3 regions of the Kitasatospora sp. NPDC001603 genome follow, and region 3 is predicted to be linked to each of the others. Evidence: riboswitches for the same ligand, from Rfam matches in the RefSeq annotation. Region 3 holds a riboswitch; each other region holds the start of a gene.
The links. A riboswitch is a leader RNA that binds a small molecule or an ion and turns the genes downstream of it on or off. The one in region 3 is predicted to bind cyclic di-AMP.

Region 1: another riboswitch for cyclic di-AMP. It lies ahead of ABT263_RS16805 (M23 family metallopeptidase); the one in region 3 lies ahead of ABT263_RS20125 (M23 family metallopeptidase).
Region 2: another riboswitch for cyclic di-AMP. It lies ahead of ABT263_RS34650 (transglycosylase family protein); the one in region 3 lies ahead of ABT263_RS20125 (M23 family metallopeptidase).

What each region holds. Positions count from the first base shown of each region.
Region 1 covers NZ_JBEPAA010000023.1:22,081-31,884, forward strand. Annotated here, with positions in the region: gene ABT263_RS16790 (sensor domain-containing protein) at 25-738, opposite strand; gene ABT263_RS16795 (GNAT family N-acetyltransferase) at 840-1,412, opposite strand; gene ABT263_RS16800 (hypothetical protein) at 1,455-2,459, shown strand; gene ABT263_RS16805 (M23 family metallopeptidase) at 2,531-3,391, opposite strand; cyclic di-AMP (ydaO/yuaA leader) riboswitch at 3,404-3,562, opposite strand; gene ABT263_RS16810 (YiaA/YiaB family inner membrane protein) at 3,807-4,097, shown strand; gene ABT263_RS16815 (alpha/beta fold hydrolase) at 4,225-5,052, shown strand; gene ABT263_RS16820 (TetR/AcrR family transcriptional regulator) at 5,239-5,808, shown strand; gene ABT263_RS16825 (SpoIIE family protein phosphatase) at 6,052-8,331, shown strand; gene ABT263_RS16830 (sensor histidine kinase) at 8,493-9,773, shown strand; gene ABT263_RS16835 (roadblock/LC7 domain-containing protein) at 9,757-9,804, shown strand, end outside.
Region 2 covers NZ_JBEPAA010000096.1:12,394-22,197, forward strand. Annotated here, with positions in the region: gene ABT263_RS34630 (ATP-binding protein) at 121-642, shown strand; gene ABT263_RS34635 (DUF397 domain-containing protein) at 972-1,217, opposite strand; gene ABT263_RS34640 (sirohydrochlorin chelatase family protein) at 1,732-2,655, shown strand; gene ABT263_RS34645 (hypothetical protein) at 2,804-4,939, opposite strand; cyclic di-AMP (ydaO/yuaA leader) riboswitch at 5,366-5,490, shown strand; gene ABT263_RS34650 (transglycosylase family protein) at 5,477-6,781, shown strand; gene ABT263_RS34655 (hypothetical protein) at 6,956-7,156, shown strand; gene ABT263_RS34660 (LacI family DNA-binding transcriptional regulator) at 7,216-8,235, opposite strand; gene ABT263_RS34665 (glycoside hydrolase family 13 protein) at 8,261-9,804, opposite strand, start outside.
Region 3 covers NZ_JBEPAA010000030.1:58,364-68,167, forward strand. Annotated here, with positions in the region: gene ABT263_RS20105 (IclR family transcriptional regulator) at 1-67, shown strand, start outside; gene ABT263_RS20110 (RidA family protein) at 144-560, shown strand; gene ABT263_RS20115 (MFS transporter) at 655-1,869, opposite strand; gene ABT263_RS20120 (DUF2470 domain-containing protein) at 2,087-2,806, shown strand; gene ABT263_RS20125 (M23 family metallopeptidase) at 3,183-4,214, opposite strand; cyclic di-AMP (ydaO/yuaA leader) riboswitch at 4,219-4,379, opposite strand; gene ABT263_RS20130 (MFS transporter) at 4,690-6,228, shown strand; gene purB (adenylosuccinate lyase) at 6,236-7,666, opposite strand; gene ABT263_RS20140 (MarR family winged helix-turn-helix transcriptional regulator) at 7,790-8,245, opposite strand; gene ABT263_RS20145 (DUF3037 domain-containing protein) at 8,368-8,781, opposite strand; gene ABT263_RS20150 (HipA family kinase) at 8,778-9,533, opposite strand; gene ABT263_RS20155 (NAD(P)/FAD-dependent oxidoreductase) at 9,705-9,804, shown strand, end outside.

The sequences.
Region 1 (9,804 bases), on a different contig from region 3:
GCGGTGGGGCGGCGGGTGGACCGGTCAGCGGCCGAGCAGAGCCCGCGCGGCGAGCCGGTTGACGTTGGTCAGGCCGCGCACCAGCTGCGGGGTCAGGAAGACGAACACGAAGCCCAGCAGCGAGAGCCCGGCGATCTGCAGCGGCCCCTCGACGTAGTAGACGTGCTCGACGCCGTTGCCGTCGTAGTAGTCGAACACCCGGAAGCCCCGCCAGCCGACGTACTTCGGGTAGACCCAGTGGTAGAGCGGGTAGAGCGCCAGCGTCCAGCCGACCAGCAGGAACGTCAGCGACATCACGAAGCTGAAGAGCGCCCACGGGAGCATCACCACCTGGTAGAGCACGGCCTTCCAGCCCGCCGCGTCCACCAGCCGCGCGGTGATCGCGCCCCAGCTGCCCGGCCGGCGCGCCCGGACCGGCTTCGGGCCGGGCACGTCCAGCGCCAGCATGCCGCGGACCCGGGCCCGCTCCAGCCGGCCGAAACCCCGGGCCCCGGCGGTCAGAGCGGCCAGCACCGGCATGCCGAGCACGGTGACGAGAGTGCCGACACCGAAGGTGAACAGCGTGACGGCGAAGGCGAACCCGGCGAGGGCCACCGGCACCGCGGTGAGGGTGAAGCCGAGCTCCCGGTAGTAGTAGGACGAGAACGGCGCCCGCCAGGCGTACGGCGGCTCCTCGGTGCGCCGTACCGCGTCGTCGCGGTCGTACTCGCTGCGCTGCGTGCTGAGGCTGCTGCTCATGGCCGTCGGGTCCTTCTCGGTGGCGTGCCGGGCTGACGTCACAACCCTGTCAAAGGCCGGGCCGGGCGGACATCCGGCTCCCCCGCGAAGCGGGCCGGGGGTTAACCCCCCACCCGGGGCCACTCGTGGGCGAGCAGCGAGTACTGGAAGGAGTCGCGCCAGCCGCCGCGCAGGTGCACGTCGTGCCGGATCCGGCCCTCCAGGCGGAAGCCGGCCCGGATGAGCACCCGGACCGAGGCCGTGTTCTCCACGTCCACCCGGGCGACCAGCCGGTGCAGCCCGAGCGGGCCGAAGGCGAAGTCGCAGAGCAGCCCGGTGATCTCGCCCGCGTAGCCGTTGCCCCAGGTGTCCGGGCGCAGCGCGTAGCCGAGGTCGGCGCTGCGGTGGCCGCCGAGCGTGAGGGCGGCGTTCCCGATCGGGACGGCGCGGGACGGGGCGTCCGCGTCGGCGCGGCGGATGACGGCCAGCCGGTAGACCGTCCGCTCGTCCTGCTGCGCCTCCTCCAGGTACTGCTCGATCTGGTCGGCGCAGTCCTCGCGGTCACGCGGCTCGAACGGGAGGTAGCGGGTGGCCTCCCGGTCGCCGAACACCGCGTACAGGGCGTCGACGTCGGCGGCGCTGTGGTGGAACTCGCGGATGGCCAGGCGGGGGCCGGTGAGTCGGACGGGGACCATGCCTGCCGACCCTACCCGGGCTTTCCGGTTACCTTACGTGACATGGAAGAAGAAGACCTGCGGCTCGCCCCGCGCACCAAAGCCGCCGAACTGCTCGCCTGGGCGCAGGCGCACGGCCACCCGCCGGTGGCCGAGGCGCCGGTGCGGGCGGTGCTGGCGCTGCTGGAGCTGGGTGAGGGCAGGATGCGTGACGGCTGGCCGGAGCTGACCTCGGACGCCGTGGAACAACTGCTGTACGAGCGGCTCTACCTGTACGTCCAGCCCGAGCCGGAGCAGGACCCGCTGGCGTACGGCGCCGCGGTGCGGCTGCTGATCGACCACCAGCGGGCGGCGAAGCGGCTGAACGCCAAGCGGCAGGAGCGGCTGCACGCGGAGGCCGAGTGGCAGGGCGAGGTGGCCGCCGGGCTGCTGCGCCGCGCCGACCTGGTGACCTGGCCCCGGCTGTACACGCTGCTGCTGCGGGCGGACGGGGTGGACCCGGCCGACGGGGCGGCGGTCCGGGCCTGGCTGGAGGCGTTCCGGGAGCTGGCGCCGGAGGACCGGGCGGCCGCCTACGAGCGGCTGGAGGCGACGGGCGCGCTGGACCCGGTGGACGACGGGGGCTGGGACGGCGCCCGGCCGCTCAGCGTCGGGATGGCCACCGACGGTGCCCGGCGGCTGCTGGAGCAGGGGCTGATGCGGCGCAGCTACCGCAACCTGGAGGAGCTCACCGCGCAGGGCCGGCCGATGCCCGACGAGCTGGCCGGGGACTTCGGGGCGTTCGAGGAGGCCGCCGTCGAGGCCGCGCTGGACCTCTTCGGCGAGTGGACGGTGCCGGGGCTGCCGCGGCTGCTGGTGGAGGAGTTCCCGGAGCTGGCCCCGGAGCCGGGCCAGGAGGAGATCGACGCGTACCTGGCGCAGCTGCCCGGGGCACCCGGCGAGGCGGAGGACGCCGGGGAGTACGGGGACGACGAGCCCGGGGACGAGTACGGCTACGCGCCCGGGGACGGGCACGGGCACGGGTCCGCCGACCGGCCGGGCGGGGCCGGCGCGGCCGCCGGGGCCTGAGACGCGACGGTGCCCCGGCCGTCGTGACGACGACCGGGGCACCGCGGCGGGCTGTCAGAAGGCGACGCCGGTCAGGGCGTCACGCCGCGCTGCTCGAACCAGCTCTCCGGGTCGACCGGGGCACCGCCGCCGGGGCGGACCTCCAGGTGCAGGTGCGGGCCGGTGACGTTGCCGGTGGCCCCCACCTTGCCGAGCTGCTGGCCGGGGACGACCTTGCCGGAGCCCTTGATGATCGAGGAGAGGTGGCAGTACCAGATCTCGGTGCCGTCGGGCAGCGTCTCGACGATCCGGTAGCCGTACGACCCGGCCCAGCCGGCCGAGGTGATGGTGCCCTGGCCGACCGCGTAGACCGGGGTGCCGGTGTCGGCGGCGAAGTCCAGGCCGGTGTGCAGGTGGGCCCAGTAGGAGGCGCTCTGGCCGTAGTGGGCCGAGAGGTGGTAGTCGCGCACCGGCAGCTCGATGGCGGCGAGCTTGGCCTTCTCGGCCTCCTCCGCGGCCCGCTTGGCCTCCTGCTGCTGGGCCGCGCGCTTGACCTCGGCCTCCTTGGCGGCCTGCAGGCGGGCGCCCTCCTCGGCGGCGGTGCGCTGGCTGTCCGCCTGCTGCTGGATCCGGGCGGCGAGCGCGAGGCCCGGGTCCGCGGCGAGCGCGACCGGGGTCTCGTCCGGGACCTCGACGGCGGGGGCGGCGGCCGGGGTGGCGGAGGCGAAGCCGGTCGCACCGAGGGTGGCGGCCACGGCGGTGACGCCGAGCAGCGGGGCGGTGCCGCGGGTCTGACGGGGCATCCGGTGCCGGTTGCTGTCGGGGGCCTGCGGCCCGGTCTCGACGCCGGACCCGCCGAACTCGCCCGGGTGGGCGGGCGGCCAGGGGTGGTCGAGCAGCTGGGTGCCGGCGGGGGAGCCGGGCAGGTGTGCCGGAGAGTGCGACGACGCCACGGAGGCGCGCTCCTTTCCTTCCTTCGCGCCTACCGGGTTAGCTGACGGGTTCGGAGCAGGAAGGTCTCCTACGGCTGGGCCTGGGCCCGGCCGATTCACCCCAAGGAACATGGTTCCCCGGCTCCCTGGCCTGCCCGGAGGCCGGCCGGCGGGATTAGGCGACGGCGCACGGTGCCGTCTGGGTACGGCGTTACGAACCGCGCTGCGTTATCAAACGTTAATCCTAGGAGCCTCTGATTCCAAGCCGTCCGTTCGGGACAGCCGGATACTACCCGGACGGTACGTGACCTGATGGGCGATTTGGGCGGATCGACGGCACCTGACACTACCGAACGTGAGGGGACGTCAACGAACGGCCCCCCACTTGAGTACTCCTACTCATGTGCGGCGCTCCCGGCGCGGCCATCCTGGCGCCATGAACGCACCGATGCAGTCACGCACCACGGCCGCGTACCACCTCCAGGCCGTCCTCTCCTTCGCCCTCTCCGGCAGCGCCCTCGCCGTCGGCATCGCCTATCTGCCGGTCGGCGGCTGGACCCGCGCCTTCCTCGCGGTCGGCCTGCTCTACACCGTCACCTCCGCCTTCACCCTGGCCAAGGTGATCCGGGACCGGCAGGAGACCAACGAGATCGTCACCCGGGTGGACCAGGCGCGGCTGGAGAAGCTGCTCGCCGAGCACGACCCGTTCAAGGTGGAGGGGGTCTGAGCCGCGGCACCGGGGCCACCCCGGGGTCCGGCCGGGTCGAGGGCTTGACGGCTAAGGCTATTAGCCTTAGCTTTATGGCTATCGGCGCAACGCCGACAGCCCGTCCCCGCGGACCGAGGAGGCCCCCATGCCCGGCACCTTCACCCCCAGCACCCAGTACCTCGACCTCCCCGGCGGCCGGCTGGCCTTCGACGACACCGAGCAGGGCGACGGCGCCCCCCTCGTCCTGCTCCCCGGGATGCTCGACAGCCGTGCCGCGTACCGGCACCTGCGCCCGCTGCTGGTGGCCGCGGGCCACCGGGTGATCACCCTAGACCTGCGCGGGTTCGGCGAGTCCTCGATCGCCTGGGACGACTACACGCCGGCCGCGATCGCCACCGACGTCCTCGCCCTGCTGGACCACCTCGGCATCGACCGCGCCACGCTGGTCGGCAACTCCTACGCCGGTGCGACGGTGGTCAAGGTGGCCGGGGACGCGCCGGAGCGGGTGGCCGGGATCGTCCTGGTGGACGCCTTCGTCGAGAACCCGCCGCCGAACGCGCTGCAGCGCGCGATGTTCGGCGTGATGGGCGTCCTGCTGGTGCACTCGCCCGCGTTCTGGGGCCTCTACCACCGCAAGATGGCGTACCCCGGTCCCAAGCCGGCCGACTTCGACGCCTACGTGGACGGACTGGTCGCCGCGATGCGCACGCCGGGCCGCAAGCAGGCCACCCGGGGCTACGTGCGCGGGGACTCCGCGCCGAACGGCTGGACCGCCGCCGTGAGCTGCCCGGCGCTGGTCCTGATGGGCACCAAGGACCCCGACTTCCCCGACCCCGAGCTGGTCGCCGACCGGCAGGCCACCGCGCTGAACGGCCGCAAGGTGATGATCGAGGGCTCCGGGCACTACCCGATGGCCGACCGGCCGCAGGCCACCGCCGACGCCCTGCTGCCCTTCCTCGCCGAGCTGGCCTGAGCCCGCCCCTTCCTCGCCGAGCCGGCCCGAGCCCGCCCCTTCCTCGCCGAGCCGGCCCGAGCCCGCCCGCTACCTCGCCGCGCCGGCCTGAGCCCGCCCCTTCCTCGCCGAGCCGGCCCGAGCCCGCCCGCTACCTCGCCGCGCCGGCCTGAGCCCGCCCGCTACCTCGCCCACGGAGACCGCACCATGCCCCGAGTCGGACTGACCCCCGAGCAGGTCGTCGACCACGCCCTCGCCCTCATCGACGAACAGGGCCCCGAGGCCCTCACCCTGGCCGCCGTCGCCGGACGGGCCCAGGTGGCCACCCCCTCGCTGTACAAGCACGTCACCGGCGGACTCGCCGAGCTGCGCCGGCTGATCGCCGTCCGGGTCACCGAGGAACTCGCCGACCGGCTCGCCGAGGCCGCCGTCGGCCGCGGCGGGGACGACGCCGTCGCCGCCGTCCTGCGGGCCTACCACGGCTACGCCACCGAGTACCCGCACCGGTACGCCGCGCTGCCGCAGGCCCCGCAGCCGGACGACGACCTGGCCAGGGCGGGCGGCCGGCTGGTCGCGGTGATCCTCGCGGTGCTCCGCGGCTACGGGCTGGAGGGCTCCGAGGCCGTCCACGCCGCCCGGACCGTCCGCTCGGTCGCCCACGGCTTCGCCTCGCTGTCGATCGGCGGCGGGTTCCAGCTCGCCGAGAACCTCTCCGACACCCAGGACCGCCTGATCACCCTCCTCACCGGCGGCCTCCGGAACTGGCCCGGGGCCTGAACCCCGCCCCCACCGCGCGCCCGGGCTCCGTGAGTTCGCCCGGCCGGGCGCCGCACCCGGCGCACCCCGCGCGGCGGGCCGGCCGGACCACGGCGGACCACCCGGTCGGAGCGGCCGGGCAGGGCACGCCCGGCGTCCGCACCCCGGCACCGGTGCGCCGTCCGGGTCACCCTTCACCGGCATCGGAAATGAGGTATGAAGAATTGGGTGCCCGACAAGGCGACGGAAAGGCCGGGAAACCCCATGGACCTGACCTCACCGTGGCTTCCCCCCTCCGAGGACGAGAGCCGGGCCCCGCGCAGCAGCCCCACCGCGCGCAGCGCGATGCGCTGTGTCCGGTTACTGCTCGGCTGCACCACCGCCGCCGAACTCCTCGGGACCGTGCTCGCCGAGGGCCCGGGCTGGATCACCGGTGAGGGCTCCGCGCTCTACCTGCTGGACAGCGCCGGAATGCTCCGGCTCACCGCCTCGCACGGCCTGCCCGACTGGGTCCACGAGCGCTACGGCGTCATCGATCCGGCGAGCGAGCTGCCCGCCGCGATGGCCCTGCGACTGCGCCGCCCGTACCTGCTCAGTCCGGAGCGCACCAGCGTCGACTATCCCCACCGCAATGCCGGCATGGGCACCGGAATGGTCGCGCTGATCGCCCTGCCGATGATCGTCGACGAACGGCCGATCGGCGTGCTCGCCCTCGCCCTCGCCCACCGGGGCACCGTCCCCCGCCGCGATCTGGACGTGCTGGAGACGCTCGGCGACGCCTGCGCCCACCGGCTCGCCCATCTGCTCGACAGCGCGCGGGCGGGGGCCCGCCCGGCCGGGACGGCCCACCCGGGGCCCGGCGGCGAGGCCGGTACGGACGGGCGGGCCGCCGCACTGGCCCACCCGATGCTCTCGCTCGCCGTCCGGTCCGCCGGGCACGGCGCCTTCGAGCGCGATCTGGTGACCGGCGAGACCTTCTGGGACGCCACCGCCTACCGGCTGGTCGACCGCCCCGTGCCGCCCGGCGGCCCGCCCACCGCACCCGACCTGGACGGGCTGGTCCACCCCGAGGACCTCCCGGACGTCCAGGCCGCCCTCGCCGAGGCGCTCGCCACCGGCGGCCCGTACCGGATCGAGTACCGGGTGCCGCGCCGCGACGGCGGTGTGATCCGGATCGAGGAGACCGGCGAGGTGATGCTGGACGTGCACCGCCGGCCGGTCCGGGTCGCCGGGCTGCTGGCCGACCGGGACCGCGCGGGCGCCCCCGCGGAGGAGGCGGCCGGCGGCGGAGCGGGCGGCGGCGCCCCGGCGGCCGGCGCCCGCTCGGCGCTGCTGCTGGCGCTCACCCGCGCGCTGTCCCGCGCGGTCACCGTCCGGGACGTGACCACCGCGGTGACCGACGTCGCCCGGCCGGCCTTCGGCGCCGCCAGCATCGTGCTCGACCTGGTCGACGAGGGCCGGCTGCTGCCCGTCTCGCACACCGTGTACGGCGGCCCGCGCCGGACCGAGCTGACCCGGCTGGCCGACCTCTCCGAGGGCGTGATGCAGCACTCGCTGGCCCGCTCCGCCCCGCTGTTCAGCGAGCCCGCCACCACCCGGCCGGGCGGCGGCGGGCCACTGACCCCGGCGTCCTGGGCGGTGCTGCCACTGGTCGCCTCCGGGCGGCAGGTCGGCTCCTGCCTGATCACCTTCTCCACCGAACGGGTCTTCGGCCGCGAGGACCGAACCCTCTACTCCGCCTTCGCCGGCATCCTGGCGCAGTCCCTGGAGCGCGCCCGGCTCTACGACACCCACCACCACCGGGCCACCGAACTGCAGCGCGCCATGCTGCCGCGCACCCTGCCCCGGCTGCCCGGGATCGCCAGCGCCGCGCGCTACCTGCCCAGCACCGAGGGCATGCAGATCGGCGGCGACTGGTACGACCTGCTGCGGCTGCCGGACGGCCGGATCGGCCTGGTGATCGGCGACGTCCAGGGCCACAACGCCGAGGCCACCGCCGTGATGGGCCAGCTGCGCAGCGGTCTGCGCGCGTACGCCACCGACGGCCACGACCCGGCCGCCACCCTGGCCCGGACCAGCCGGCTGCTGTCCGAACTCGACACCGACCTCTTCGCCACCTGCCTCTACCTCACCCTCGACCCCGCCGACGGGACGGTCCGGGCGGCCCGGGCCGGTCACCCCTCGCCGGTCCGGATCGCGCCGGACGCCGCGGCCGTCGAGCTGGACCTACCGGGCGGCCCGCCGCTGGGCGTGGACCCGGGGCAGCCGTACCACCTGACGGTCGGGCACCTGGCGGTCGGCGAGACGCTGCTGGTCTACACGGACGGCCTGGTCGAGGACCGCGAGGAGGACTACGACGAGTCGGTGCAGCGGATGCTCGGCGGGCTGGAGCTGTGGGCCCGGCAGGCCGGTCCGGTCCGCCTCGGCCCGGCCGCCGCCCTGGAGCGCCTCGCCGACCTGCTCACCCTCAACGTGACCGAGCGCCGCTCCCGGCCGGACGACGTCGCTCTGCTGTTGCTGCACCGGAGTTCGCCGGTTCAGTGAGCCTCCGGCGGCGCCGGGGGAGCGGCCCCGGGCGGGGCGCGGCCGGGCCGGAAGCAGGTCGGATTGACGTCGTATGGACGGGATATTGACGAGATCCGGTCACTTGGCGAGATCCGTTCACACCTTCGTAGGATCATCACCCTAGAATTCGCGGCGTGACGATGACTCAGTGGTGTGCAACGGCAACCGGCGTTCTCGCCGCCCTCGCCCTCGTGGCCGCCGCCCGCTACCGCGCCGTCTCCGTCACCCAGCGCCGCCGGGCCGACCGGCAGCAGCGCGAGAACGCCCGCCTCCAGGACCAGCTCGCCGTCGAACTCGCCCGCCGGGGCAGCGAACTGGCGGCCGTCCAACAGGAGCAGGAACTCAACGCCTCCACCCAGCGGGCCTTCCTCAGCGTGGCCCGCCGGATCCTCGTGATGGCCCACGACCAGCAGGCCCTGCTCGACGAGATGGAGCGCACCCACGACGACCCGGCGCTGCTGGAGGGCCTGCTCAAGGCCGACCACGCCGCCGCCCAACAGGCCCGCCTCGCCCAGACCCTGGCCGTCCTGTGCGGCGCCCGGGCCGGGCGGCACTGGCCCGAACCGGTCTCGCTGGAGGACGTGGTGCGCGGTGCCCAGTCGCGCATCCTGCCCTTCCAGCGGGTGGTGGTCCGCAGCCGGATCGAGACCGCCGTGGTCGGCGCCGCCGCCGAGGCGCTCATCCACGCCGTGGCCGAGCTGCTGGACAACGCCACCCGCTACTCACCGCCCAGCACCCAGGTGTTCGTCACGCTGATGCCCGTCCACAACGGCGCCGTCGTCGAGATCGACGACGGCGGCGTCGGGATGCCCGAGCCGGCCGTCGCCAAGGCGGCCTCCGCGCTGGCCGGCGGCACCTCGCTGGAGGTGTCCCGCCTCGGCGAGGTGCCGCAGCTGGGCCTGGCCGCGGTCGGCCGGCTCGCCGAGCAGTACGGGTTCCGGGTCACCCTCAGTTCGGCGCCCTCCCCGTACGGCGGGGTCCGGGTCGTGGTGCTGCTGCCGAACGCGCTGCTCACCGAGCCGCTCCCGCCGACCGTCCCGGGCCTCGGCCCCGACGACCCGGCGTTCCCGGCCGACCCCCACCGGAACCCGGCCTCCCCCTACCCGGGCGGACATCCGCGGACCACCGCACACCCCCTGGTGGAGACCCCGCCGGCCGGCCCCGCCGCTCCGCCGCCGCTGCCCCGCCGGAGCCACCGGCGCGACCGCTCCAACCGCCACGCCTCGCCGGCCGCTCCCCCGCCGGCGCCCGCCCCGCCCTACCGGTCGGCGCAGGATGCCCGGGCGTTCATGGCGATGTTCCAGGCCGGCACCGCCGACGGCCGGTCGGCCGCCCGGACGCAGGCCCAGCCCCACCGTTCCCTGCCCGCTTCCCCCCAGCTCCCCCAGCGCTTCGGAGAGTTCCATGACCACCACCCCTGATCTCGGCTGGCTGCTCGCCGACATCATCTCC
Region 2 (9,804 bases), on a different contig from region 3:
GGCCTTCGTGTGCGCGCGCGACTGGTCGAGGGGGCGGCCGCGCGGCCTAGCGAGTCGGAGGTGACCGGCATGACCCCGGCGGGTCCAGCCGTGTCCGCCCCCTTATGGGAGGAGCTCTTCATGAGCACCGGTACGGCCTTGGCAGTCGATCCCCATGTGGTCACCTGTACGCTCGCCCCTCGCTACGAAGCCGTCAGAACCGCGCGCGACTTCGCCAGGACCGCTCTTCAGCGCTGGGGACTGAGCGAACTGTTCGACGACGTCGCGCTGGTGGCCTCGGAACTGGTGACCAACGCCCTGCGGCACGCCATCGGCGCGTGCCCCGGTGCGACCGGCGGCGCGCTCGACGACTACGACTTTCCCACCCAGCCCGCTCCCGAGGGGCGACTACCGATCCGAATAAGCCTGGTGCACCGCGCACCGCAGGTGGTCTGCGCGGTCAGCGACCCCAGCAGCACCGGGCCGGTGGCCCGGGAGGCGGACTTCGTCGCCGAATCGGGTCGCGGGCTGCACCTGGTGGACTCGTTCAGCCGGTCCTGGGGCTGGCACCCGCTGGGCGGCGGCAAGGTGGTCTGGGCACTGTTCGAGCCCGAGGCCGGCGCGCTGGCGGAGCTCGGCGGGCGGCACCGCCGCTCGGCCTAGCCGTGCGCCGCGGCCGGCGGGAGGACGGCACCACTCCCGGGGTGCGGCACCGGGAGAACGGCACCGCTCCCGATCCGCGGCCGCGCACGCTCCTGGCCGCAGACGTGCGGCGCCCGGTCCGCGGCGGCCCGCCCGCGAGCCCCGACCCGACGGCGACCGGTCGGCGACAGCCGGTCGCGCGATCGCCCGGCGACAGCCTCCCGGAGCGACGGCCGCACCGGCGGCACCCGCTCACGACGCCCACCACGGGGCGGCCGGGCGGAGAAGACAAAGGCCGTCGTGGTGTCAGCACCCACGACGGCCCCCCGATGGCGAAGAAGACGAAACGGTCAGACCGCCAGGTGGTCGAACTCCCCGTCCTTGGCGCCCAGCAGCAGCGCCGCGATCTCGGCCCGGGTGTAGATCAGTGCCGGACCATCGGGAAAGCGCGAGTTGCGCATCGCCACGTCGCCCCCCGGGAGCGCGGCGAACTCGACGCAGTTGCCCTGGGAGTTGCTGTGGAGGCTCTTCTGCCAGACCACGTCCTTGAGGTCCGCAGCCGCCATCCCGTTGTACGTGTCGTACCTGTCGTGCATAGAAATCTCCCGAAGAGCTCCGGAGTAGTCGTCCAGCTCGGCGCCCCGGCTCGCAGCCGAACGACTGGGCCGGCCCCGTACCGGCCCGGCACAACGCCTCACTTGACGTGATGATAGCTCCAGTGCACGTGCATCAGCACGGGACGTTGCAGGTGCACGGGCCCTTCGTCGACAAATCGGAACTCTTCACCGCCTCGACACCTGAGGGAACGTAAGCGGACATATCCGGGGCAATCGGGAAGACTCCGATAACCGCCCGTAGGCGGCCACCCGCTGAATGTTGATCTTCGGGCGCCCGGAGTCGCACCGCCGTGACCCTCCGTCAGACCGTCCGTATGCTGTGAGACATCTCACGCGCCACCACCGCAACGCGCGGCACCTCCTGTCACGTCTCAGGCAGAAGTGGTAGCCACATAGGGATTGATCACGGTATGTCCGAATTTCGGGCACCCCGCCCCTCCCGGTACGGCAGCCGACTGCAGCGTTGGCCGGGGGATGTCCTACGATCTCCGCCATGAGCACCGCAGCCATCCCGGGCGCGCCACTGCCCGTCCGCACCCCAGGCTCCCGTGCGCGGGGGCGCCACCGACGCCCCGAGCGCCCCGAGATCCCGGCCGGATCCCCGGCCCTGGTGCTCGCGGTGCCCGCGACCGCCGGGCCGGAGTCCCGTTCCGTGGTCGAGGAACTGCTGTCGATCGTACGCAGCGAGCAGAACGGCGTGCAGACCGCGGCCGGTTACCTCGACAGCGGCGCGGGCGGGAGCGAGCCCGGCCGTGACGAGTTCTCCGTCGCCGAACTGCTGGCGCACGCCGCCGAGTCGGGCCTGCCCGCCCCGGTCGTGGTGCCGCTGGTCCCCGGCCCGCACGGTTTCCTGACCGAACTGCACGCGCTGGCCGCCGAGTACGGCGCCCACGTCACCGATGTCCTCGGCCCGCACCCGCTGCTCGCCGAGGCCGTCCACGTCCGGCTCTCCGAGGCGGGGCTGGCCCGCGCCGACCGCGCCCGGCTGTTCGCCATCGCGACGGCCGCGGACGGCGTCGTCCTCACCACCGTCGGCGGCGAGGAGGCCGCCGCGGCGGCCGGGATCACCGGTGTGCTGCTGGCCGCCCGCCTCGCGGTGCCGGTCGTGCCCGCCGCGCTCGACGTGCCCGGCTCGGTGGCCGCCGCCGTCGCGCACCTCAAGGAGACCGGCTCCCAGCGCCCCGCGCTGGCCCCGCTGGTGATCGGCCCGGAGGCCGACTCCGAGCTGCTCGCCACGGCCGCCGAGGAGACCGGCTGCCCGAGCGCCGCGCCGCTCGGCGCCTACCCGACGGTGGGCCAGCTGATCGCCGCCACCTACCTCGCCGTACTGCCGGCCGTCGCCCCCGAGGCGTTCGCCGCGCAGGCCGCCGCCGAGGAGGCCGCTGCCCAGGAGGCCGGGGAGGCCGCCGCCGAGTAGCGGACCACGAACGCCGAAGGGCCCGGAGCGCACCCGCTCCGGGCCCTCGCCGTACCCCCCGCCGTCCGTGTCCCCGCCGCACCGGCCCTCTCCGTACGGGCCCGCGCCGTACCGGTCCGCGGCGCGTCGGTGCGGGCCCCGGCGGGCCTCAGGTCCGCCCGCCCACCCGGCCGGTGGCCGCCGCCGCGTCCTTGAGCCGCAGCGCCGGCAGCTGCACCGGCCGGGACTGCGCGGCGAAGGCGGCCACCGGCACGCCGGTGGCGTTCCACGGCGACCACCCGCCGCCACCGTCCGCCTTGCGCACCTGCAGCACCTCGGTCTGCCCCGCCCGGCGCAGCAGGATGTTCTTCGGCGGCGCGGACTCCGGGTCCACCCAGAGCTCGTTGCCGTCGAACTCGCAGTCCAGGACGAGGATGTCGTCCGGCCTGCCGTCCGGGGTGGCCCGGAAGGCGATCCCGGCCCGGCGGTGGCCGGTGAACCGGCTGCGGCTGAAGGTGACCGCCTCCCCGGCGAGTTCGTGGCGCGCGGTGGAGACGCCGTAGTCGCTCTGCCCGGCGGCGTCGATCAGCAGGCCGTCGAAGAGGGTCCCCTTGTCCCGGCCGAGCGAGTGCAGCGCCACTCCCCCGCCGCCGTTGCCGTACAGCACGCTCGCGGTGTAGTCGAAGTCGTTGAGGTAGGCGCCGTGCTCGATGCCCCACCCGCCGTTGTGGTAGGCCGCGAACTCGGTGACCACGTGGTGCTGCTGGGCGTTCAGCCAGACGAAGATGCCGTCCCGCAGGTTGTTGTGGGCCAGGCAGCGCTGGAACGTCCAGACCCCCTCGCTGTTCTCCGGCCACTCGAAGCCGGAGGCACCGTCGGCCCCCTGGACGCCGACGGCCACGCAGTCCAGCGCCTTGCCGCCGGTGCCGGCGCCGAGGTTGAAGCCGGTCAGCCGGTAGGCCCGCGGGTTGGGCTCCAGCCGCGTGCGGGAGGCGACGCAGGACTCGTAGACGATGTCGTCGGAGGGCTGCTGCGGGGTGCGGGTGTCCGGCGGGCCGTCCCACCAGTAGGCGTCCTCCCAGGTGTCGTGGCTGATGCAGCTGCGGAAGGTGATGCCGTGGCTGGCGTGCGGGACGAAGGCGTGGCTCCCCGCGTCGCGGACCACCAGGCCCTCGACGACGGTGCCCCGGGTGGTGTCGCCCAGCATGTGGAAGTGCAGCCCGTACCGGCCCAGCACCGGGGCGGTCACCGGGGCGCTGCCGTCCGGGCCCTTCCAGGACTCCGCGGTGTCGGTGCGCGGGCCGACCCAGCGCAGCGCCGCGTGCCGCAGGTCGGCCCGGCGGGAGGTGGTGAGGTGGACGTGGGCGCGGCCCTCGGCGGTGCCCTCGATCCGCACGCTGCGGGTCAGGTTGAGCACCTCGGCGCCGACCGTGACGCCCCCTCCGGCGGCCACCCGGGGGTGCGCGTACGTCAGCGGCGCCTCCAGGGTGACGGTGGATCCGCTGACGGACCGGACGACGGCGAGGTCGTAACGGGTGGAGAAGCCGTCCTCGCCCGGCGGGCCGGTCGGGGTGACGGCCAGTTCGTCGCCGGGCAGCCAACCGGTGGGCGGCGCGGCCAGGCTGACGGTGGTGTCGCCCGCCGCGAGTGCCCGGTCGGCGCGCACCCAGGCGGTCTTGGCCGCGCCGTCCAGCCGCAGGTACCCGGCGCCGGTGACCCAGAGGCCGACGTCGGTGTCGACCACCTTCATGCCGTCCCCCCGGAAGCGCCGCTCGTCGACGGCGGGGAAGCGCACGGTGTGCACGGCGGCGCCCTCGGGGGCGAGCGCGAGGGTGCCGCGGATCTCGACGTTGCCCGCGGCGGCGAGGGTGAGGCTGCGGTCGGCGGCGAAGGTGAGCGCACCGCCCGGCTCGACCAGCAGCGAGCCGATCGCGGCGTCGGCGTCGAGCAGCACCCGGTCGGTGATCCGGACGGCACTCTGCGGTCCGGGGACCCGGCCGCCCCAGCCGGCCGGGTCCGACCAGGGGCGGCCGCCCTGGTCGGGGGTGGGTGCGGGGGCGGCTCCGGCGGTGGGCTGCCCGGGCGCGGCCGTGCCCCCGGCGGGGGCGCCCTCGGTGGCACCCCCGGGCGTCCCGGGGGGCGACGCGGCGCCGTGCCCGTGCCCCGCGGCCGGGTCCGCTCCCGGCCCCGTGGCGGAGCCCTCCGCGGCGGCGACGGGCGAGGAGCGGCCGTCCAGGGAGCGCCGCAGTGCCTCCTCGCCGCCGACCGCCGCGAAGACCGTGCCGACGGCGAGCCAGCGCAGCATCGTCCGCCGGGGCAGGGGAGTTCGGGGCTCGGCCGGCGGGATGTCCGCTCTGCGGTGTTTTGCCCGGCGGTGCGTTCCACGCGGCCGCTCGGCCGGCGCACCGGCCTCCGGACCCTCGTCCATGACCATCGCTGCGAAGCCCTCCCCCCAGACGGCCGCGTCGGTCCTGATGCCCTGAAGCATAGGCAGTTGCCGTTACTCCGACGGGCGTTGCTCGAAATCGGTCATTTCTGATCATGGTGGACAGCCATTTAGCACGCTCTTCATAAACTGTGATGGCCGTCACACATGTTTGCGGTTTGAACTTAAGTCTGCTTAACGTGCTCCCCGTTCGTGGCCACACGGACCCAGCCCACCCGCAACGCCGAGTCCTGCCGTCGGGTGCGCTGGCAGCGCAGAACGCACCACGGCAGGAGCGGGGGAACCACAGGTAAGTCGCCCGGGACCGGTTCGTACCGGTTCGGGGCTAGGGGTGAAGCCGCGTCCACAGCGCGGCCGGGCAACTCCAGCCCGAATCCGACAGCTCACCTCGCAGGCGTGGGAGAGGACCGCGTCACCATGCTGCCCACCAACGGCACCCGCCTGTCCGGCCGCACCCGCCGAGCGATCGCCACCCTCGGCGTCGTCGGTATCGGCCTCACCATCCCCTGCCTCACCGCCGGCTCCGCCTCGGCCGCCTCGGTCGCCACCTGGGACAAGGTCGCCCAGTGCGAGAGCACCGGCAACTGGAGCATCAACACCGGCAACGGCTTCTACGGCGGCCTCCAGTTCACCAACTCCACCTGGGCGGCGTTCGGCGGCACCAGCTACGCCGCGCGTGCCGACCTCGCCACCAAGGACCAGCAGATCGCGGTCGCCGAGAAGGTGCTCGCCGTCCAGGGCCCCGGCGCCTGGCCCGTCTGCTCCGTCCAGGCCGGTCTGACCAAGGGCGGCACCCCGGCCGCCGTCGACACCGCGACCGCCGCCAAGCCGGCCGCCCCGAAGGCCGCCCCGGCCCCGGCGCAGACCCCCGCCCCCGCCGCCAAGCCGGCCGCGCCCAAGGCCGCCCCGAAGGCCGCCGAGACCCCGGCCGCCGCCGACTCCGCCCAGCAGTCGCAGGGCCGGAACTGGCAGCAGTACCGCCAGGACACGCAGGCCTCCTCCGACTACACCGTGGTCGCGGGCGACTGGCTCTCCTCGATCGCCGACAAGAACAACGTCCAGGGCGGCTGGGAGCGGCTCTACGAGCTCAACCGCGGCACCCTCGGCGACGGCCCGCACGTCATCTACCCGGGCCAGCACCTGAGCCTGGGCGACCGCGCGAAGACCCGGGCCTCGGACGAGTCCGGCCAGGGCTTCGACTGGTTCAACCGCTCCTCGGGCGCCACCGGCAAGGCCGACGGCTCCACCGCGACCGCCACCAAGCCGGCCGCGCAGACCCAGGCTCCGGCCGCCAAGCCCGCCGCCCAGGCGTCGGCCGAGGCGCCGGCCCAGGCCGCCACCGGCAGCATGGCCGCCGCGGTCTCCTTCGCCCAGTCGAAGGTCGGCCAGGCCTACGTCTACGGCGGTACCGGCAACGGCGGTTGGGACTGCTCCGGCCTGACCCAGGCCGCGCTGCGCGCCGCGGGCGTCTCCGTCCCGCGGGTCGCCGCCGACCAGGCCGCCGCCAGCACCCACGTCTCGCTGGACGCCCTCAAGGCCGGCGACCTGCTGTTCTGGTCCAACAACGGCCAGGACTCGGGCGTCTACCACGTCGCGCTCTACATCGGCGACGGCAAGTACGTCGAGGCCGCCAACCCGAGCGTGGGCGTGCGGACCCAGACCATCGCCAACTGGGCCCCGGACTTCGCCGGCCGGGTCTGATCCCGCGCGCGGTCCGCACGCGGTCCGCGCCGTCCGCCGCAGCCCCCGGGGAGAGTCTGGTCGCTCCTCCCCGGGGGCTCCGGCACGCCCGCGCGCGGGACGGCGCGGGCCCGGGCATGGCCAAACCTCGGCCCGGGCGGGCATGCTGCTGCTCCGCACCCGAGGAGGAGTCACATGGCCCAGGTCACCGTCACGCTCGACGCCAATCTCGCGATCGACGCGATGATGCTCTCCGGCACCAGGAACCCGCAGGACGCGGTGGAGCTGATCCTGCGCGACTACCTCGCCCGGGGGCGGCGCACCGAGAGCCGGACCGGCGAGGCCGCCGACGGGCAGCGGACCGGGCAGCAGCGCCCGACCGCGCAGGAGGGCTGAGGGCGGACAGGACGGGGCCCCGGAGGACTGGATCGTCCTCCGGGGCCCCGGTCGTCGTCTCAGCGGGCGCAGGCGCCCGTGGAACCGCGCATCACCAGCTCCGGCTGGAACATGAACTCACCGCGCTGGGCGGCGTTCGCGCCGACCTCCTCCAGCAGGGCGTCGACGGCGGCGGTGGCCATCGCCTCGACCGGCTGGCGGATGGTGGTCAGCGGCGGCTCGGTGAAAGCTATCAGCGGCGAGTCGTCGAACCCGACCACCGAGACGTCCTGCGGCACGGACAGCCCCCGCTGGCGCACCGCGCGGATCGCGCCGAGCGCCATCATGTCGCTGCCGCAGACGATCGCCGTACAGCCCTTGTCGAGCAGTGCGCCGGCCGCCGCGTGCCCGCCCTCCACGCTGAACAGCGTGTGGTGGACGAGCTCCCGGGCCTGCTCCTCGGTCCGGCCGAGGACCTCCCGCAGGGCCGCCGTGAAGCCCTCGATCTTCCGCAGCACCGGGACGTACCGCTTCTGCCCGACCGCGAGGCCGATCCGCTCGTGGCCGAGCTCGGCCAGGTGCTGGACGGCCATCCACATCGCGGCCCGGTCGTCCGGCGAGATGAACGGCGCGTCGATCTTCTCGCTGAAGCCGTTGATCAGGACGAACGGCACCTGCCGGCCGGTCAGCCGGGCGTACCGGTCGTGGTCGGCGGTGGTGTCCGCGTGCAGGCCGGAGACGAACACGATGCCCGCCACGCCCCGGTCGACCAGCATCTCCACCAGTTCGTCCTCGGTGGAGCCGCCGGGCGTCTGGGTGCAGAGCACCGGGGTGTACCCGTGCCGGCTCAGCACCTGCTCGATCACCTGGGCCAGCGCGGGGAAGATCGGGTTGCTCAGTTCCGGGGTGATCAGCCCGATCAGTCCCGCACTGCGCTGGCGCAGCCTGGTCGGCCGCTCGTAGCCGAGCACGTCCAGCGCCGCCAGCACGGTCTGCCGGGTGGCGGCGGAAACGTTCGCCTTGCCGTTGAGTACGCGGGAGACGGTGGCTTCGCTGACCCCCGCCTGCGCCGCGATGTCTGATAGTCGCGCCGTAGTCACGGTCCCAGAGCCTATTGCAACCACGTCAGACCGCCCACCAGTCGGTGCTGTCCGGTCCGAGAACCGCTTCGCCGCCGGCGCCGGCGGCCTCCGGCGCGGCGTCCGCGGAGGACAGCAGCAGCCGGCCCGGCACGGGTATCCGCACCGGCTCGGCGGTGGTGTTCACCGTGCAGACGAAGGAGCCGCGGCGGAAGACCAGGGTGCCCTCGGGGCTCGCCAGCCACTCGACCCCGGTGCCGGCGCCCAGCCCGGACTGCTCCCGGCGGATGGCCAGCGCGCTGCGGTAGAGCTCCAGGGTCGACGTCGGGTCACCGGTCTGCGCCTCGACGCTGAGCCCGGCCCACTCGGCCGGCTGCGGCAGCCAGCTGGGGCCGCCGGGGGTCGGGCCGAAGCCGTACGGGGCCTCGGTGCCGGACCACGGGATCGGCACCCGGCAGCCGTCGCGGTAGCCGTCCTGGCCGGCCTTGCGGAAGAAGGACGGGTCCTGGCGGACCTCGTCGGGCAGGTCGGTGACGTCCGGCAGGCCGAGCTCCTCGCCCTGGTAGACGTACGCCGAGCCGGGCAGCGCGAGCATCAGCAGGGTGGCGGCGCGGGCCCGGCGCAGGCCGAGCGCGCGGTCGCCGGGGGTGCGGATCTGGGTGCCCAGGCCCGGCGGGTTGGCGAACCGGGTGCTGTGCCGGGTGACGTCGTGGTTCGAGAGCACCCAGGTGGCGGGGGCGTCGACCGGGCGCATCGAGTCGAGCGACAGGTCGATCACCGAGCGCAGCTCGGCGGCGTCCCAGGAGGTGCCCAGGTACTGGAAGTTGAAGGCCTGGTGCAGCTCGTCGGGGCGCACGTAGTTGGCGGTGCGCTCGACGGTCGGGGTCCACGCCTCGGCGACGCCGATCCGCTGCCCCGGGTACTCGTCGAGGATCTTCCGCCAGCTGCGGTAGATCTCGTGCACGCCGTCCTGGTCGAAGAACGGCATGACGTCGTTGCCGAGCAGCCTCAGCTGGTCGCCGCCGCCGATGTCGGGCAGGCCGGGGGCCTTGACCAGGCCGTGGGCGACGTCGATCCGGAAGCCGTCGACGCCCATGTCCAGCCAGAACCGCAGGATCGAGCGGAACTCGTCGGCGACGGCCCCGTTCTCCCAGTTGAAGTCGGGCTGCTCGGGCGCGAACAGGTGCAGGTACCAGTCACCGGGGGTGCCGTCGGGGTTCTCGGTGCGGGTCCAGGCCGGGCCGCCGAAGATGGACTCCCAGTCGTTGGGCGGCAGCTCGCCGTTCTCGCCCTTGCCGGGGCGGAAGTGGTAGCGCTCGCGCAGCGGGGAGGACGGGCCCTCGCGCAGGGCGCGCTGGAACCACTCGTGCCGGTCGGAGGAGTGGTTGGGGACGAGGTCCACGATGATCCGCAGGCCCAGCCCGTGCGCGTCGCGGATCAGCGCGTCGGCGTCCAGCAGGGTGCCGAACATCGGGTCCACCGCGCGGTAGTCGGCCACGTCGTAGCCGGCGTCGGCCTGCGGGGAGGCGTAGAACGGCGAGAGCCAGACGGCGTCCACGCCGAGGTCGCGCAGGTAGGGCAGACGGCTGC
Region 3 (9,804 bases):
GCTCGCCACCGCCCGCGCCGTCTCCGCCGACTGCGGGCAGAACCCCCAGGCTCCCCAGACCGGCTGACCCGCCGAACCGGCCGGCCCCGCCGGCCCCGCCGGCCCCGGACCTGCCGACCCGCCACCACCAACCGAGGAAGCCCATGAGCGACCAGAGCGACAAGACCGAGATCCGCACCGACGGCGCCCCCGCCCCGGCCTGGATGTTCTCCCAGGGCGTCCGCAAGGGCCCCATCCTCCAGGTCTCCGGCCAGGGCCCGCAGGACCCGGCCACCGGCGAGTACCTGCACCACGGCGACGTGAAGGCACAGACCCGCCGCACGCTGGAGAACGTCAAGGCGATCGTGGAGGCCGGCGGCGCCACCATCGAGGACGTGGTGATGTTCCGCGTCTACCTGACCAAGCGGGCCGACTTCCCGCTGATGAACGAGGTCTACGCCGCGTTCATCGAGGAGAACATCGCGCCGGGCGGCGTGAAGCCCTGCCGCACCACGATCTTCGTCGAGCTGCCACAGGAGCCGATGCTGGTCGAGATCGACGCGCAGGCCGTGATCGGCTGACCGGCCACCGAGACGCGCAAGCCGTGATCGGCTGACCCGCCGCGACACGACGCGCGGGGCCCGGACGAGTGTCCGGGCCCCGCGCGTTCCGCGCTCACCGCCCGGCGGTGAGCGCCTCCTCGGCGGCCGCTCCACCGCGCGCCACGACCCGGCCACCGGCGCCGGCCCCCCGCCGCTCCAGCGCGCCGGAGAGCAGCGCGACCCCGAGGGCGGCGGCGGCCATCAGCCCGCCCACCCAGTTCGGCGCGTCGTAGCCGAGCCCGGACGAGATGACCAGCCCGCCGAGCCAGGCGGCGAGCGCGTTGCCCAGGTTGAAGGCCGCGATATTGGCGGCCGAGGCCAGCGTGGGCGCGCCGGCGGCCTGGTCCATCACCCGCTTCTGCAGCGGTGCGACGGTCGCGAAGCCGAACACGCCGATCAGCGGAATGGCGACGATCGCACCGACCCTGCTGTGCGAGGCGAGGGTGAAGGCGAAGAGCAGCACCGCCAGCACCGCCAGGATCACGTACAGGCTCCGCATCAGCGCGCGGTCGGCGAACCAGCCGCCGAGCAGGTTGCCGACGAACAGGCCGACGCCGAACAGGAAGAGCAGCCAGGTCACGCTGGAGGGGGCGAAGCCCGCCATCTCGGTCATCATCGGCGTGATGTAGGTGAACATCGCGAAGATGCCGCCCCAGCCGAGCACCGTCATGCTCAGCGCGAGCCAGATCTGCGGCTTGCGGAAGACGGCCAGCTCCGGGCCGAGCCGGGTGTCCTCGGCGCGCGGCTGGACGGGCACCAGGGCCGCGATGCCGGCGAAGCCGATCGCGCCGAGCGCCGCGACCACGTAGAAGGTGGAGCGCCAGCCGAAGTGCTGGCCGAGCAGGGTGCCCATCGGCACGCCGAGCACGTTGGCGGCGGTGAGCCCGGTGAACATCAGGGCGATGGCGCCGGCCCGCTTGTGCGGGGCGACGAGGTCGGCGGCGACCACCGAGCCGATGCCGAAGAAGGCGCCGTGCGCGAAGGCCGCGAGCACCCGGCCGACCAGCAGCAGACCGAAGGCGGGCGCGACGGCGGAGACCAGGTTGCCGGCGATGAACAGGCCCATCAGCATCAGCAGCATCCCCTTGCGGGGGATCCGGGTGCCGAGGACGGTGAGCAGCGGGCCGCCGATCACGACACCGAGTGCGTAGCCGGAGATGAGCAGGCCGGCGGTGGGGATGGACACCGAGAAGTCGCCGGCGACCTCGGGCAGCAGGCCCATGATCACGAACTCGGTGGTGCCGATGCCGAAGGCGCTGATCGCCAGCGCCAGGAGCGCGAGGGGCATGAGGGGACCGCTTTCCAGAGCGTACAGAAGATTGCGTGTGCAACTACCAGCGTCGACAATACGACCGAACGCCAGATACTTGCAAGCGCTCGCTATCTCCATCTGCAATCCCTTGGATCCACGCACCCTCCCTCACGACCCGCGAACCACCTGCGCACACCTTGCCCTCCCCCACCGAAGTGATTAGGTTAGCCTCACCTAACAAACGGAGGTCGTCATGAGCCCCAGCCCTGTCGACGTCGAGGCGCCCGAACCCACCGCCGCCGAACGGGTCTGCAGCCTGCTCAGCGCCACCTCCTCCGTGGTGATCCGGGCCTGCGGCGAGTACCACGACCTGGACACCCCGGTCTCGGTGCACGGCTCCCGGCTGCGCCTGGTCGCACCGCTCGACGCGCCGCTCACCCTCGCCGTGACCCGCGAGCGGGACGGCCTGGCCGTCGTCCTGGACCTCACCGACATCGCCCCGGTCGCCGTCCGCGACCGCGTCCGCGGCCGTCTCACCCTGGCCGGCCGGCTGCACCTCGCCCACCTCGCCGACGACGGCCTCAGCGTCCACCTGCGGCTGGACGTCGCACACGCCGTCCTCTCCACCCCGTACGGCACCACCGCCCTCACCGGCGCCGACCTCGCCCTGGCCGCGCCCGACCCGCTGGCGCGCTTCGAGGCGGCGATGCTCACCCACCTCGCCGACGACCACCCGGACGCCCTCGCCCTGCTCACCCGGCTGCTGGACCGCGAGCTGCTCGTCGGACACCCCGACGTCCGCCCGCTGGCCCTCGACCGGCACGGCCTGGTGCTCCGTCTGGACCACCCCTGGGGCCACCGCGACGTCCGCCTGGTCTTCCCCGAGCCGGCCCGCGACGCGGACGAGTTCGGCCACCGCGTGCACCAGTTGCTGACCGCCGCCGACAGCGACCTGCCCGCCCACCGGTCCTGAACCCCGCCGGGGCGGCTCATTCCTTTCACCGCGACCGCCGACCGAGAATTGACGGCCCGTCCGGCCGCGGACGGGCCGTCGGCACATCCCGGAAGGCCCCTCAGGAAGGCCTCCCGGAAAGGCCTTCCGCACGACGGAGCCGACCACTCGGAAACGCCGGACGGAAACCCCGATCGCAGGGGGGGCACCTGCCTGTCAGAAGGGCACGAAAAAGGCCGGCCCGGCTCGCGAAGGAAATTCGCGAGCCGGGCCGGCCAGGGCGTGTCCCGCGCCCATGATCCGCTGACGGTGCGGCGATCACCCGGTCGAGCGGTCACCCGACATGACCATCCCGGGAGGTCGTACGCCCCGCACCCAGCGGAAGTCCGACCTCAGGTCAGAGGGAGACGCCGTGCGCCCGCAGGTAGGCGATCGGGTCGATGTCCGAGCCGTACTCCGAGCCGGTGCGGATCTCGAAGTGCAGGTGCGGGCCGGTCACGTTGCCGGTGGCACCCGAGAGGCCGATCTGCTGGCCGGCGGTGACGGTCTGACCGATCTTCACACCGATCGAGGACAGGTGCGCGTACTCGGCGTAGTGGCCGTCAGCGAGCTTGATCTCGACCTCGTTGCCGTAGGCGCCGCCGTTGCCGGCCTTCACCACGGTGCCGGCGCCGACGGCGCGCAGCGGGGTGCCGGTGGAGGCGACGAAGTCGGCACCGGTGTGGTGACCGGAGGCCCACATCGAGCCGGCCACGCCGTAGGCGGTGCCGAGCTTCGGGTTGGCGAGGGGGGCGACGAAGCCCGAGGTGCTGGCCGCGGCGGCCGGCGCCGCGGGAGCGGCCGGAGCGGCCGGCTTGGCGGCGGGGGCCGCCGGCTTCGCGGCCGGAGCGGCGGGCTTGGCGGCCTGGACCGGCTTCGGGGCGGCGTGCTGGGCGGCCGGCTTCTGCGCGTCCTGCGAGACCTGCGGCTTGGCGGCCGGGGCGGCGGGCTTGGCGGCCTCGGCGGCGGCCGGAGCGGCGGCGGCCTTGGCACCCAGCGCGAGCTGCTGACCCGGGAAGATGAGGTTCGGGTTGGCACCGACGACCGAGCGGTTGTGGTCGTAGAGGGCCTTCCAGCCACCCTCGACCTGCTTGGCGTCGGCGATCTTCGACAGGGTGTCCCCGCCGACGACCTTGTAGCTCTCCTCGGCCGGCGCGGCGGCCGGCTTGGCGGCCTCGGCGGCCGGCTGCGCGGCAGCGGCCGGCGCGGCGTCGACGCTGGTGGCGCCGGTCCAGGTGGAGGTCTGCGCGGGCTTGGCGGCCGGGGCGGTGTGGGCCTGGGCGCTGATGGTGGTCACCAGCGGGAGGGCGAAAGCGGCGCCGGTCACGGCGGTGGCGATGCCGATGCGGGCGGCGCGGGGCAGGGTGATACGACGAGCCTGTGCGGGCATGGCGAACTGTCCTCTCCGACGCCTGCGAGGTGAGCTGTCGGGTTCGGGCTGGAGTTGCCCGGCCGCATAGCGCGGCTTCACCCCAAGCCGGACCGTGAATTCCGGTCCGGCGACTTACCTTTGGGTCCCCCGCTCCTGCCGTACAGAGTTCGGTTCGTACCACCGGGCAGCGGCAGGACTAGGCGTTCCACCCGGTGGCCACCCGGTCCAATGCCGGGCGGTCGCTGAACTAAAACTCATCCGCCCGGGCGAAGCAATGTCGATCTCTTGAATCGACAACCACTACCGGGAAGGCCGTGACACTCCGAATGATCGGCTGCACAGTATGTGCACAATCGATTCACCGCGTGCCACTGATCCACGACGCTCCGCCGATTTCGGTGTCCGTACGCATGCGATCACCTACGGAAAGCCATCCGCCGACACACCCCCGGTGACCCTTGTCACGTCGCCTCCCGGGGCGCACGATCAGGCGGTGGCCACCTCCGAGGCCGGCACCCTGCGCCTGGGCACCGCGCAGGGCCGCTGGGTACTACTGGCGACGGTGCTCGGCTCCAGCATGGCGATGCTCGACGGCACCGTCGTCAACGTCGCACTGCCCCGGATCGGCACCGATCTCGGCGCTCCGCTCGCCGCCCTGCAGTGGACGCTCAACGCCTATCTGCTCACCCTGGCCGGCCTGATCCTGCTCGGCGGCGCGCTCGGTGACCGCTACGGCCGGCGCCGCGTCTTCCTGATCGGCGTGCTCTGGTTCGCCGCCGCCTCGGCGGCCTGCGCCGCGGCCCCCACCATCGAGGTGCTGGTCGCCGCCCGCGCGGTGCAGGGCGTCGGCGGGGCGCTGCTCACCCCCGGCTCGCTGGCGATGCTCCAGGCGGTGTTCCACCCTGACGACCGCTCGGCAGCGGTCGGCCTCTGGTCCGGCCTCGGCGGGGTGTCCGCCGCGATCGGCCCGTTCCTCGGCGGCTGGCTGGTGGACGGCCCCGGCTGGCGGTGGATCTTCCTGTTGAACGTCCCGCTCGCCGCCCTGGTGGTCGCGGTGGCCTCCCGGCACGTCCCGGAGAGCCGGGACGGGAGCGCGACCGGCCGGTTCGACGTCCTCGGCGCGGCGCTGGCCGCGCTCGCGCTGGGCTCGGTCACCTACGCGCTGACCGCGGCGGGCGACGGGCTCTCGGCCGTGGTGTGGGTGTCCGGCGCGGCCGGCCTGCTGCTGGGCACGGCCTTCGTGATGGTCGAACGCCGCGTCCCGGAGCCGATGCTGCCGCTCGGCCTCTTCTCCTCCCGCCTGTTCACCGCGGTGAACCTGGTCACCCTCTGCGTCTACGCGGCGTTCAGCGGCGTCTTCTTCCTCCTGGTCGTCCAGCTGCAGATCGTCTCCGGCTTCTCCCCACTGGTCTCCGGGCTAGCCCTGCTGCCGATCACCGTGCTGATGCTCGCGCTGTCCGCCCGGGCCGGCCGGCTCGGCAAGCGGATCGGCCCGCGCCTCCCGCTCACCGTGGGGCCGCTGCTCTGCGCGACGGGGGTCCTGCTGATGCTGCGGATCGGCTCCGACGCCTCGTACTGGACGGACGTGCTGCCGGCCGCCGCCGTGATGGGCTGCGGGATGGTCCTGCTGGTCGCGCCGCTGACCGCGACGGTGCTCGCGGCGGTGGAGGTCCGGCATGCCGGGATCGCCAGCGGCGTCAACAACGCCGCCGCCCGCGCGGCCGGGCTGCTCGCGGTGGCCGCCCTGCCGGCGCTGGCCGGGCTCAGCGGCGAGGCCTACCGGGTGCCGGCCGCGGTGGACTCCGCCTTCCGGACCGCGATGCTGATCTGCGCCGGGCTGCTGGTCACCGGCGCGGTGACGGCGTTCACCACCGTCCGGGGCAATGTGCTGGCCCCCGAGGACCACCCGGTCGCCGAGCCGGACTGCACCTACGCCTGCGGCACCGCCCCTCCGCTGGATCCGGGCCATGCCGCCGCCGGACACGGCGAAGGCCCCGCCACCGGATCGGCGGCGGGGCCCACGAAGGCCTGAGGCAACGTCAGAGGATGTCGCCCGGGGCGTACTTGGCGGCCTCGGGGTAGGCGGCCGCAACGGCCTCGACCTGGCGGACCACCTCGGCGACCTGGGCACCGGCCGCGCCGGTGAAGGAGAGCCGGTCGGCCAGCAGCGCGTCCAGCCCGGCCCGGTCCAGCGGGATCCGCGCGTCCGCCGCCAGCCGGTCCAGCAGCTCGTTCTCCCGCGCGCCGGCCCGCATCGCCAGCGCCGAGGCGACGGCGTGCTCCTTGATGACCTCGTGCCCGGTCTCCCGGCCGACGCCCGCCCGCACCGCGCCCATCAGCACCTTGGTGGTGGCCAGGAACGGCAGGTAGCGGTCCAGCTCGGCCTCGATCACGGCGGGGAAGGCGCCGAACTCGTCGAGGACGGTCAGGAAGGTCTCCAGCAGGCCGTCGAAGGCGAAGAAGGCGTCCGGCAGCGCGACCCGGCGGACCACCGAGCAGGAGACGTCGCCCTCGTTCCACTGGTCGCCGCCCAGCTCGGCGGTCATCGAGGCGTACCCGCGCAGGATGACGGCCAGGCCGTTGACGCGCTCGCAGGAGCGGGTGTTCATCTTGTGCGGCATCGCGGAGGAGCCGACCTGGCCCTCCTTGAACCCCTCGGTGACCAGCTCGTGGCCGGCCATCAGGCGGATCGTCTTGGCCAGGCTGGACGGCCCGGCCGAGAGCTGGACGAGGGCGGTGAGCACCTCGAAGTCCAGCGAGCGCGGGTAGACCTGGCCGACGCTGGTCAGCACGTGGTCGAAGCCGAGGTGACCGGCCACCCGGCGCTCCAGCTCGGCGAGCTTGTCGGTGTCGCCGCCGAGCAGGTCGAGCATGTCCTGGGCGGTGCCGACCGGGCCCTTGATCCCGCGCAGCGGGTAGCGGGCGATCAGCTCCTCCAGCCGGCGGAAGGCGACCAGCACCTCGTCGGCGACGGTCGCGAAGCGCTTGCCCAGGGTGGTGGCCTGCGCGGCGACGTTGTGCGACCGGCCGGCCATGACCAGCTCGGAGTGCTGGGCGGCGAGCCGGCCCAGGCGGACCAGCACGGCGACCGTGCGGTCGCGGACGTGCTCCAGCGACTGGCGGATCTGCAGCTGCTCGACGTTCTCGGTCAGGTCCCGGGAGGTCATGCCCTTGTGGATCTGCTCGTGGCCGGCGAGGTCGCTGAACTCCTCGATCCGCGCCTTCACGTCGTGCCGGGTGACCCGCTCGCGGGCGGCGATCGAACCGAGGTCGACCTGGTCGATCACCCGCTCGTAGTCGGCGACGGCGCCTGCGGGCACCTCCACGCCGAGGTCCTGCTGGGCCTTCAGGACGGCGAGCCACAGGTGGCGCTCAAGGACCACCTTGTGCTCGGGGGACCACAGCTGGGCCAGGGTCGCCGAGGCGTACCGGGAGGCCAGGACATTGGGGATCTGGGGCTTCGCGCTCACGCTTCGCAAGCCTAACAGCCGAGGTCAGCGCGAGCGGCGGCGGACCGGGCGCTGCCGCCTCCCGCGCCCGCCCCGGCCGATCGCCGTACCGCTGTGCCACTGTGCCGCTGTGCCGCTGTGCCGCTACACCGTGCCGGGCGAGCGCCCGGCGAGGACCGGCAGCACCTGCGCGCAGATCGAGTGCAGCGAGATCCGCTGCTCGTCCGTCATCGCCTCGAAGGCCTGGTGGGTACGGCTCATCTCGCCGCGGATCAGCCCGAGGATCTCGCGGCCCTGCTCGGTGATCACCACGATCTTGACCCGCCGGTCACCGGCCGCCGCCTCGCGGTTGGCCAGGCCGAGCGACTCCAGCCGGTCGACGATCCCCGTCACGTTGGAGGCGTCGCAGCCCAGCCGGCCGGCCAGCGCGCGCATCGGCACCGGCTCCTGCACCGCACCGAGGGCCTTCGCCTGGGAGGAGGAGAGGCCGTGCCGGGCCGCGGCTCCCGCGAAGTCCTGGAAGTAGGCAGCGCCGACGGCGGCCAACGCCTCCATCAACTCGGCGTTGGTCGGTACGGTCGTCGTCGCTGTCGAACCCATGGGGCCAGCGTACGACCGAGTGCTTCACCAACTCAAGCTTTGACCGGGGCAAAAGTCCGCAGGTCAACCGCTCGGCCCCGGAAGGGCCCCCGGACGGCCCCCGGGCACCCGACCGGTCGCCCTCAGAGCACCAGCTGGTCGAAGAGCCGCCGCAGCTCGGCCTCCGGGTCACCGGTCAGCCCGGTGTGCACCGGTCCCGGCTGGACGATGGCACTGCGCGGCGCCGTCAGCCAGCGGAACCGCTGCCCCGGACTGTCGCCCGCCGCCGGACCGGCCGCGGGCCCGCCCGCGCAGACCGCCTCGATCCCGTGCAGCGCCCGCCGCACCCCGGCGACGTCCGCCACCGGGTCGAGCGCCAGCAGCCGGGCCTGGTCCAGATGGGTCCGGGCGCCCAGGTGCGCGCTCTGCCGGCAGTACAGCAGCACCCCGACGTTGACGCACTCGCCGCGCTCGACCCGGGGCACCGCCCGGATCACCGCGTACTCGTAGTCGTGCAGCTCGACGGCCGGCGGGGCCGGCGTCACGGACTCGCTCATGCGGAGACCTCCGGCAGCCAGTCACGCGGGCCGGCCAGTCGCCCGGTCAGCTGGGAGCGGTACGCGGCGCGCACCGCCTCGGGCGAGTCGAAGCCCGGCTCGTCCGCCAGCCAGACGTCCGGGATCCGCGCCACCGCCGCCTCCACCGCCGCCTCGGCGAGCGGCGCGAGCGCCTTGTCCGCGGCCACCAGATCGGGCTCCGCGCGCAACAGCGCGTGGTCGGAGGCGTCGTACGGGCGGCGGATCCAGCCGGCCGCGCCCGCCCAGTGGTGATGGAAGATCAGGCTGGCGCCGTGGTCGATCAGCCGCAGCCCGCCGGTGGCCACCAGCAGGTTGGGGTTGCGCCACGAGCGGTCGACGTTGCCGATCAGGGCGTCGAACCAGAGCACCTGCCCGGCCAGCCCGGCGTCCACCTCGAAGCAGAGCGGGTCGAAGTTGAGCGCCCCGCTGACGAAGGCCATCCCGAGGTTGCGGCCGCCGCTGGCCCGCATCTGGTCCTGGATCTGCGGGTCCGGCTCGCTGCGGGCCAGCACCGGGTCGAGGTCCACGGTGACCAACTCCGGTACCGGCAGCCCGAGCCGGCGGCCCAGCTCACCGGCCAGCACCTCCGCCACCAGCGCTTTGCGGCCCTGCGCGGCGCCGACCCATTTCAGGGCGTACAGCCGCCGGTCGTCGGCCTCGACCAGGCCCGGCATCGAGCCGCCTTCTCGCAGTGGCGTCACATAACGGACCGCCGTCACCTCGGGGAGCACGCCGGACAGCCTATCGGGCATATGCGCGGACCGGGGGCCGCGTGCCGTCCCCGCCCGGCGCGGGCCTGCGCCATCCGCGCCGTCCGGTGGCAGCGCCCGCTCCGCCGTGCGAGTGTGGCTCAGAGTAGTGGGGACCTTGCACGGTACGAACTGCACTGTAAGGGATGAACGATGGAACGAGCTCGGATCCTGATCGTGGGCGGTGGCTTCGCCGGACTGGAGTGCGCTCGCCGGCTCGAACGCAAGCTCACGCCCTCGGAGGCGGAGATCT